One region of the Mesorhizobium sp. B2-1-3 genome, then DNA from elsewhere that is predicted to be linked to it. Evidence: riboswitches for the same ligand, from Rfam matches in the RefSeq annotation. Region 1 holds a riboswitch; the other holds the start of a gene.

Region 1 (4,625 bases):
CCCGCTGCAGAAAAGCCAGATCCTCCGAGAACCGCGCCAGCATTTCCAGGATCGCGTCCTTGTTGTGCAGGCACACGTCCCGCCACATGGTCGGATCGGAGGCGGCGAGGCGCGTGAAGTCGCGGAAACCGGAAGCGGAATATTTGATGACTTCCGTCTTGGTCACCGATTCTAGGTCATCGGCGGTGCCGACGATGTTGTAGGCGATGATGTGCGGCAAATGCGAGACGATGGCCAGCGTCATGTCGTGATGCTGCGGATCCATCGTGTCGATGTTGGCGCCACAACGGCGCCAGAATTCGGAAAGCCTTTCCAGCGCGTCCGGATCCGTGTCCGGCAGCGGGGTGAAAATGCACCAGCGGTTGTCGAACAGATCGGCGAAACCGGCATCGGGCCCAGATTTCTCCGTGCCGGCCAGCGGATGGCCGGGAATGAAATGCACCCCACCGGGTATATGCGGCTGCATCTGTGCGATCACGGAAGCCTTGGTCGAGCCGACATCGGTGACGATGGCGCCCCTCTTCAGCGCCGGCGCGATCTCCTGAGCCACCGCGCCGGACGAGCCGACCGGCACCGAGACGATGACAAGGTCGGCATCGCGGACCGCTTCCTTGGCATCTATGGCGTAGGAGGAGCCCAGCCCAAGCTCTTGCGCCCGCACCAGCGTCGCGGCGCTGCGCGTCGAGATGGCGACATGGCCGGCCAGGCCCTCGCGGCGGATGACGCGGGCCAGCGACGAGCCGATCAGGCCGATACCGACCAGCGCGATCTTTTCGAACATCGGTGATGCCATGGCGTTCTAGCTTTTCAGGAATGTCGTGAGTGCCGCGACAACGCCGCGATTGGCCTCTTCGGTGCCGACCGTCATACGCAGTGCGTTGGGAAAGCCATAGCCCGAAACACGCCGCAGTATGTAGCCGCGCTGGGTGAGATAATCGTCCGCCGCCGCGGCCGAATGCTTGCCGTCGTCGGGAAAATGAATGAGGAGGAAATTGCCGACGCTCGGCGTCACCCGCAACCCGAGCCCGGTCATCTGTTCGCTCAGCCAGGCCAGCCAGGTCTCGTTATGCGCGACGCTGCGCTCGATATGGGCGCGGTCGCGGACGGCGGCGATGCCGGCCTCGATCGCCGTCGCATTGACGTTGAAGGGACCGCGTATGCGGTTGATCGCGTCGACGATGTGCATCGGCCCATACATCCATCCGATCCGCGCCCCGCCAAGTCCGATCTTGGAGAAGGTGCGGGTCATGACCACGTTCTGAGAGCTGCCCGCGAGCTCGATGCCGGCCTCATAGTCGTTGCGCCTGACATATTCGGCATAGGCGGCATCGAGCACCAGAAGCACGTTCTTCGGCAGGCCGGCATGCAGGCGGCGCACCTCCTGGAACGGCACGTAAGTGCCGGTTGGATTGTTGGGATTGGCGAGGAACACGATCTTCGTACGTGGCGTGACGGCCGCCAGGATCGCATCGATGTCGGCGCGCTCCTCGGTCTCCTTGACCGCGACAGGCGTCGCCCCCGCCGACTGGATGTAGATCTTGTAGACCATGAAGGCGTGTTCGGTGAATATGGCCTCGTCGCCGGGGGCGAGATAAGTCTGCGCCAGCAGGCCGAGGATCTCGTCGGAGCCGTTGGAACAGATGATGTTCTGTGCGTTCAGACCATGCACCTCGGCGATTGCTTCGCGCAGGCGCCGGGCGGTGCCGTCGGGATAGACGTCGAGCTTGGCGGCGACCTCGCGCGCGGCCTCGATTGCCTTCGGCGAGGGGCCGAGCGGGTTCTCGTTCGACGACAGCTTGTGGACCTTGTCCACCCCGGCGGGGGCCGAGCTCTTGCCCGGCACATAGGCCTGGATGTCCATGATGCCCGCGCGCGGGGTTGGACGTGCCTTGTCCGAGGTCTGGCTCATATCGCAAAATCCGTCGAGAACGCCTCCATCCTGGAAGCCGCTGCGGAAATACAAGCCATGGCCGGCAATGTCGAGAGGTGGCAGTGGTGCCAGCAAGCGGCATTGACGGCGAGGCAGGTGAGTTCTAGAAGGGCATCGACAGTTCCGTGGTGATTTGGCCGGTCGGCTTGCAGCCACGTTAAACAATTCGCTAAAGGGCCGTTTGCGCGACGTAACCGGCTTTGCGAAGGCAATGCCGGTTTTTTGTTGTCCGCGATCGGCCGGACGAACGCATCGGCGGCGCGGAGATCGGCAGCGATTTCCGCAAAGGCAAGGTGCAGCAAGAGAGACGAGATGGCCGCTCAGCGCGCTGGCAGAACCAACAACGAGGCAGACCAACCGTCGAGCCCGGTCGTGCGCTTCGGCGCCGACAAGCCGCTCAAGCTCGACGCCGGCACGCTGCTGTCGCCGTTCCAGATCGCCTACCAGACCTACGGCACGCTGAATGACGCCCGTTCCAACGCCATTCTCGTCTGCCACGCATTGACCGGCGACCAGCATGTGGCCAGCACCAATCCGGTGACCGGCAAGCCGGGTTGGTGGGAAGTGCTGATCGGGCCCGGCAAGATCATCGACACCAACCGCTTCTTCGTCATCTGCTCAAACGTCATCGGCGGCTGCCTCGGTTCCACCGGTCCGGCCTCCACCAATCCCGCCACCGGCAAGCCCTATGGGCTCGACCTTCCGGTCATCACCATCCGCGACATGGTGCGTGCCCAGCAGATGCTGATCGACCATTTCGGCATCGAAAAACTGTTTTGCGTGCTCGGCGGGTCGATGGGCGGCATGCAGGTGCTGCAATGGGCGTCGAGCTATCCGGAGCGTGTTTTCTCGGCGCTGCCGATCGCCACCGGCGCGCGTCATTCCTCGCAGAACATCGCTTTCCACGAGGTCGGCCGGCAGGCCGTGATGGCGGACCCAGAATGGCATGGCGGCAAGTATTTCGACCACGGCAAACGCCCGGAAAAGGGGCTCGCCGTGGCGCGCATGGCCGCCCACATCACCTACCTGTCGGAAGCCGCCTTGCACCGGAAGTTCGGCCGCAACCTGCAGGACCGCGAAGCTCTGACCTTCGGCTTCGACGCCGACTTCCAGATCGAGAGCTATCTGCGTCACCAGGGCATGACTTTCGTCGACCGCTTCGACGCCAATTCCTATCTCTACATGACGCGGTCCATGGACTATTTCGACCTCGCCGCCGACCATGGCGGCAGGCTGGCCGATGCTTTTGCCGGCACCAAGACACGCTTCTGCCTGGTTTCGTTCACCTCGGATTGGCTGTTTCCGACAGAGGAGAGCCGCTCGATCGTCCATGCGCTGAATGCCGCCGGCGCGTCGGTGTCCTTCGTCGAGATCGAGACCGATCGCGGGCACGACGCCTTCCTGCTTGACGAGCCGGAACTGTTCGCCGCCATCAATGGCTTCATCGGCTCGGCCGCGCGAGCGAGAGGGCTCGGTGCATGACCCCGCAAAATTGCAGACCTGTCCATCAAGGGTCACGCACCACGACAAGGGGCAAGCCATGAGCGTCAACCGCGCCCAGCGCGTCGATCTCGAGGTGATCGCCGGTCTGATCCCGCCGCAATCGCGGGTGCTGGACGTCGGCTCCGGCGACGGCTCGCTGCTCGAGCTTTTGCAGGAAACCAAGCAGATCGACGGCCGCGGACTGGAGCTGTCGCAGCGCGGTGTCAACGAATGCGTGGCGCGCGGCCTTTCCGTCGTTCAGGGCGACGCCGACAAGGATCTCGAATTCTATCCCGACAAGGGTTTTGATTTCGTCGTCCTGTCGCAGACCTTGCAGGCGACCCGCAACCCGAAGCTCGTTCTCGACGAACTGCTCAGGATCGGCGAACACGCCATCGTTTCCTTCCCCAATTTCGGCCACTGGCGGGTGCGCCTGTCGCTGTTCGTCAGGGGCCGCATGCCGGTGACCAAGGACCTGCCCTATTCCTGGTACGACACGCCGAACATCCACTTCTGCACCATCCGCGACTTCGTCAATCTGTGCGAGGAGCTTGGCGCGACCGTGGAAAGGGCGACCGCGCTCGACGCCAACGGCCAGAAGATCGGCCTGTCAATGCCATGGTGGTTCTGGAACTTCTTCGGCCAGCAAGCGGTGTTCTTGTTGAAGCGATAGGGGCCATCCCGGAGGTGGCTATGACACCCCCTTTTCGGGCGAAGTCGAGCTGCAGGCTGATCTCTGCGACGAAGGTCATCAGCAGGTTGGGACGCATAGCCCGGCGAAGGCTCAGCGATCGAGCTCCGGGAAATACGGATCCGACAAGAACCGTCTGTCGCGTTCGCCTTGCAGGCAGTCGATCGGAGCCTCGGCTTCGGCGGGAATGATCCTGGTCTCGTTCTGAACGCCGCTCACTTCGAGGATCAACTTGCGCCGGATCGCCGTCGAGAATTCGGCGGCTGTATAAATCGGCAGCACGAAGGAGCCCGGCCCGCCGGTTACGCACTGGGCGTAATACCGGTCGAGATGGCTGAAGGTGGGCGATGGATTGATCAGGATCGGCAGGCCGTTGATGACGATGCCTCTGGCGTTTGCCGCATCCCGCGTGGCGGTGACGGGCAGCCCGATATTGTTTGGTCCGTCACCGGAAATATCGATGACGCTGCGTTCGCTTTCGTAAGCGGTGCGGTCGAAGAGCCCCGCGCCGAAGGCGAGCGC
Region 2 (4,625 bases), on a different contig from region 1:
TTTGGGGCTCGCCAGAAAGGCGCTTGGCGCGAGGACCGACGAGGAAGATGCTGCGATCACTGCCGCCGCCGAGGCCGATCCGGATGCGCAGCCGACCGATGCCGCTTCGCGCCGCAAAGTTGGCCGACCGCCGCTTGCGCGACCCAAACGTGCGGTACAGTTGCGCCTCGACGCCGATGTTGTCGACCGTTTCAGGGCCGGTGGTGATGGCTGGCAGACGCGCATGAACGAAGCGTTGCGCAAAGCGGCAGGCCTGTAATCCTCGGTCTGCCACCAGTCCTCATCGGGCCTTCAACGCCTGCGCGATGTCGTCCAGCAAATCGTCGGTATCTTCCAACCCGACCGACAGCCTGAGCGTGCCGGGTCCGATGCCGAGCTCGGCGCGCGCTTCGTCGCTGAGGTTCTTGTGCGTCGTCGTCGCCGGATGGGTGATCAGGCTTTTGGCGTCACCGAGATTGTTCGAGATCAGGACGATGTCGAGCGCGTTCTGCAAGGCGAAGGCACCCTGCTTGCCGCCCTTGACGTCAAAGCAGATCAGGGTGGAACCGCCCGACATCTGCTTCTTCACGACGTCAGCCTGCGGATGGTCGGCGCGCCCGGGATAGATCACGCGGGCGATCTCCGGCTGCTCGGCCAGGAAATCGGCGATCTTGCCGGCGCTCTCCGTCTGCTGGCGCACGCGCAGCGGCAGCGTTTCCAGGCCCTTCAGCAGCGTCCAGGCATTGAACGGTGACAGGCTGGGGCCGGTATGGCGGAAATAATCGTGCAGGTTCTCGTCGATCCACTTCTTGTCCGACAGAATGACGCCGCCGAGACATCGGCCCTGGCCATCGATGTGCTTGGTCGCCGAATAGACCACGATATGCGCGCCGAGCTGCAACGGCTTCTGCTGCAGCGGCGTGGCGAAGACATTGTCCACGACCAGCCGCGCGCCGATCGAATTGGCAAGCGAAGCGACGGCGGCGATGTCCACCACCTCAAGCGTCGGGTTGGTCGGGCTTTCCAGGAAAAACAGCTTGGTGTTGGGCCGAACCGCCTTTTCCCAATTGGCGATGTCGGTGCCGTCGACCAGCGTCGCCTCGATGCCGTAGCGCGGCGCCAGCGTCTCGACCACCCAGCGGCAGGAGCCGAACAGGGCGCGCGCCGCAACGATATGATCGCCGGCCTTGACGCTGCACAGGAGGGCTGCCGTCACCGCCGCCATGCCGGACGCGGTGGCGCGCGCGTCCTCGGCGCCTTCGAGCGCGCACATGCGCTTCTCGAACATGTCGACGGTCGGATTGGCGTAGCGCGAATAGATGAAGCCCGGTTCCTCGCCCTTGAAGCGGGCTTCGGCGGCTTGGGCCGTCTCATAGACATAGCCTTGGGTCAGGTATATCGCCTCGGAAGTCTCGCCGAAGCCGGAACGCAGGGTTCCGCCATGCACGAGTGCGGTCTGAGGCTTCCAGTTGCGCGTCTTGCTCGTCATCGTCCTATCCAAACACAAAAAAACCGGCCGCGAAAAAGTCGCAACCGGTCCATGCGGCCTTGCGGCCCGACGGTCCTTTAGCGACTTGTTTAACGTGGCTGCAAGCCGACCGGCCAAATCACCACGGGATAACGACCCTTTAGACCCGCGCCACGCTTGCGTCAATTGCCGGCTTCATTAAGAGATTTGTACCAGCAGAGCGGAGCCAGACTTTGCGGCAGACAGGAATTCTTCCCGATCAGGACATTGCGGCGCTGTTCCAGTCCGGCGCGCTGAAGTCGTCGCGTGCGCTCGACGCCGACCAGATCCAGCCGGCCAGCCTTGATCTGAGGCTCGGCGACAAGGCGTGGCGGGTGCGCGCGTCCTTCCTGCCGGGTCCCAACCACAAGGTCAGTGAAAAACTCGACCGGCTGAAGCTGCACGAGATCAGCCTGGCCGACGGCGCCGTTCTGGAAACCGGCTGCGTCTACATCGTGCCCCTGCTCGAAAGCCTGGCGCTGCCGGCGGAAATTTCGGCGTCCGCCAATCCCAAGAGCTCGACCGGGCGGCTCGATATCTTCACCCGCGTGATGACCGATCGCGGCCACGAGTTCGACAAGATCGCCGCCGGCTATCATGGTCCGCTCTATCTCGAAGTCAGCCCACGCACCTTCCCGATCGTCGTGCGCGCCGGCTCGCGCCTTTCGCAGATACGCTTCCGCACCGGCAATGCGCTGCTCTCGGAAGCAGAGTTGCATCAATTGCACCGGGCCGAAATGCTGGTCGCCACCGAACCGCCGAACATCTCCGGCGGCGGCATCGCATTGTCGATCGATCTCAACGGCGACAGTGACGGGCTGGTCGGCTATCGCGGCAAACACCATACCGGCCTCGTCGATGTCGACAAACGCGCGGCGCAGGAGATCGTCGACTTCTGGGAGCCGATCCACAAGAGCGGCGCCGGCGAGCTGGTGCTCGATCCGGACGAGTTCTACATCCTCGTCAGCCAGGAAGCGGTGCATGTGCCGCCGCTCTACGCGGCCGAAATGACGCCCTTCGATCCGCTGGTGGGCGAGTTCCGTGTCCACTATGCCGGCTTCTTCGATCCGGGTTTCGGCCATTCGGCGGCCGGCGGCACCGGCAGCCGCGCCGTGCTCGAAGTGCGCAGCCATGAGGTGCCGTTCATCCTCGATCATGGCCAGATCGTCGGCCGGCTGGTCTACGAGCATATGCTGAAGCGGCCGCAGGCGCTTTACGGCACCGAGCTCGGCTCGAACTACCAGGCGCAGGGCCTGAAGCTGTCCAAGCACTTTCGCGCCGCGCCCTGAACGCTCATCACCGTCAGGCAAGATACTTGCCTGCGCCGGCTCGCCATGCTTGGCTGCCTCGCCGGCCGCCGACGTGGCGGCGCTCAAGGGGAATGAAAATGCAGATTTCGAAATGGATAATATCGGCGGCGGCCGCCGCCATGCTGACGCTTGGTGCCGGCGCCCTGTCGGCGCATGCGGCGGAGAAAATCAAGATCGGCACCGAGGGAGCCTATCCGCCGTTCAACACCATCACGCCCGACGGCAAGGTCGAGGGCTTCGACATCGACATCGCCAACGCCTTGTGCGCGCAGATGAAGGTCGAATGCGAGATCGTCACCCAGGACTGGGACGGCATTATCCCGGCGCTGCAGGCCAAGAAGTTCGACGCCATCATCGCTTCGATGAGCATCACCGAGGAGCGCAAGAAGCAGGTCGCGTTCACCCACAAATATTATACGACGCCGCTGTCGCTCGTCGCCCTGAAGGACAGCGACATCGCCTCGACCGAACCGGCGGCACTCACCGGCAAGACGGTCGGCGCCCAGGCGGCGACCACGCAGGCCAATTACGCCCAGGACGTCTATGGCAAGGCCGGCGCCGAAGCGAAGCTCTATCCGACCCAGGAAGAGGCAATCACCGATCTCCAGAACGGCCGCCTCGACGCCGTCCTTTCCGACAAGTTCGTGCTGATGGACTGGATGAAGAAGGCGAGCGACGGTTGCTGCAAGATGGTCGGTGACGTCAAGGGCACCGAGACCGAAGCCGGCATTGCCGTGCGTCTCGAGGATACGGCGCTGCGCGACAAGCTCAACGCAGCCATTGACGCCATCGTCGCCGACGGCACCTACAAGAAGATCCAGGACAAGTATTTCGACTTCGATATTTATTGAGATGGAAGCTGCCGATCTCCTCCCACCAGGGAGGAGATCACGCTCATCTCACAGCGCCTTCACCGCCACCTTCACCGGCTGTTCGATTTCGAGCGGATTGCGCAGCGGCAGGCCGAAATCGCCGGCCTCGATCTCGAACACGTCGCCGGCCTCGGTCTTGATGCCGTCGGCGAAGGACAGGGTCGCGGTGCCGAACATGTGCACATGCACGTCGCCCGGCTGGCGGAAAGCCGAATATTTGAAATGGTGGTGTTCGAGATTGGCGATGGTGTGCGACATGTTCGCTTCGCCCGACAGGAACGGCTTTTCCCACATCAACTTGCTGTCGCGCCAGATGCGTGAGGAGCCCCTGATGTCGGCGGGCAGGTCGCCGACCAGGATCTCCGGTCCGAAGGAAGCGTTGCGCAGCTTGGAATGGGCGAGAAAGAGGTAGTTCACGCGTTCGGTCACATGATCGGAAAATTCGTTGGACAGCGTGAAGCCGACCCGGAACGGCGCGCCGTCGTCGCCGATGACATAGATGCCGGCAACCTCGGGCTCCTCGCCGGCATCCTTGGCGAAGGCCGGCGACAGGAGCGCGGCACCCGGCGCCACGGCCATCGTGCCATTGCCCTTGTAGAACCATTCCGGCTGCACCCCGATCTGGCCTTTCGCGGGTTTGCCGCCTTCCAGCCCCATGCGGAACATCTTCATGGAATCGGTGAGCTGCTCCTCGCCGTCGGTGCTGAGCTTCTTGTGCATGGAATCGCGCGTCGCCGCCGAGCCGAGATGCGTTAGCCCCGTGCCGGTCAGATGCAGATGCGCCGGATCGGGATGATTGATCGGCGACAGCAGCCGCCCCTTCTTGTAGGCGGCGTCGAGATCGACGGTCTCGCCAAGTCCCTTGCGTTCGATCAGCGCGGCAAGGCCCACGCCGGTACGAGCGGCTTCCATCGCCAGCGAATAGACGCTGCGCGCGCCGTTGATGATCCGGGTCTT

Evidence for each region. Region 1 has a riboswitch for S-adenosylmethionine ahead of FJ973_RS24485 (homoserine O-acetyltransferase). Riboswitches for the same ligand answer to the same signal wherever they lie in the genome.
Region 2: it holds a riboswitch for S-adenosylmethionine, as region 1 does, so the genes downstream of both, FJ973_RS21755 (O-succinylhomoserine sulfhydrylase) here and FJ973_RS24485 (homoserine O-acetyltransferase) in region 1, are expected to answer to the same signal.

What each region holds. Positions count from the first base shown of each region.
Region 1 is NZ_VFWL01000018.1:35,155-39,779, reverse strand. Features, by position in the region: gene FJ973_RS24495 (prephenate/arogenate dehydrogenase family protein) at 1-793, opposite strand, end outside; gene hisC (histidinol-phosphate transaminase) at 800-1,909, opposite strand; SAM riboswitch at 2,046-2,123, shown strand; gene FJ973_RS24485 (homoserine O-acetyltransferase) at 2,243-3,412, shown strand; gene metW (methionine biosynthesis protein MetW) at 3,471-4,085, shown strand; gene FJ973_RS24475 (DUF1194 domain-containing protein) at 4,197-4,625, opposite strand, start outside.
Region 2 is NZ_VFWL01000014.1:88,271-92,895, forward strand. Features, by position in the region: gene FJ973_RS21750 (BrnA antitoxin family protein) at 1-259, shown strand, start outside; gene FJ973_RS21755 (O-succinylhomoserine sulfhydrylase) at 281-1,468, opposite strand; SAM riboswitch at 1,526-1,603, opposite strand; gene FJ973_RS21760 (2'-deoxycytidine 5'-triphosphate deaminase) at 1,681-2,775, shown strand; gene FJ973_RS21765 (ABC transporter substrate-binding protein) at 2,874-3,647, shown strand; gene araD1 (AraD1 family protein) at 3,696-4,625, opposite strand, start outside.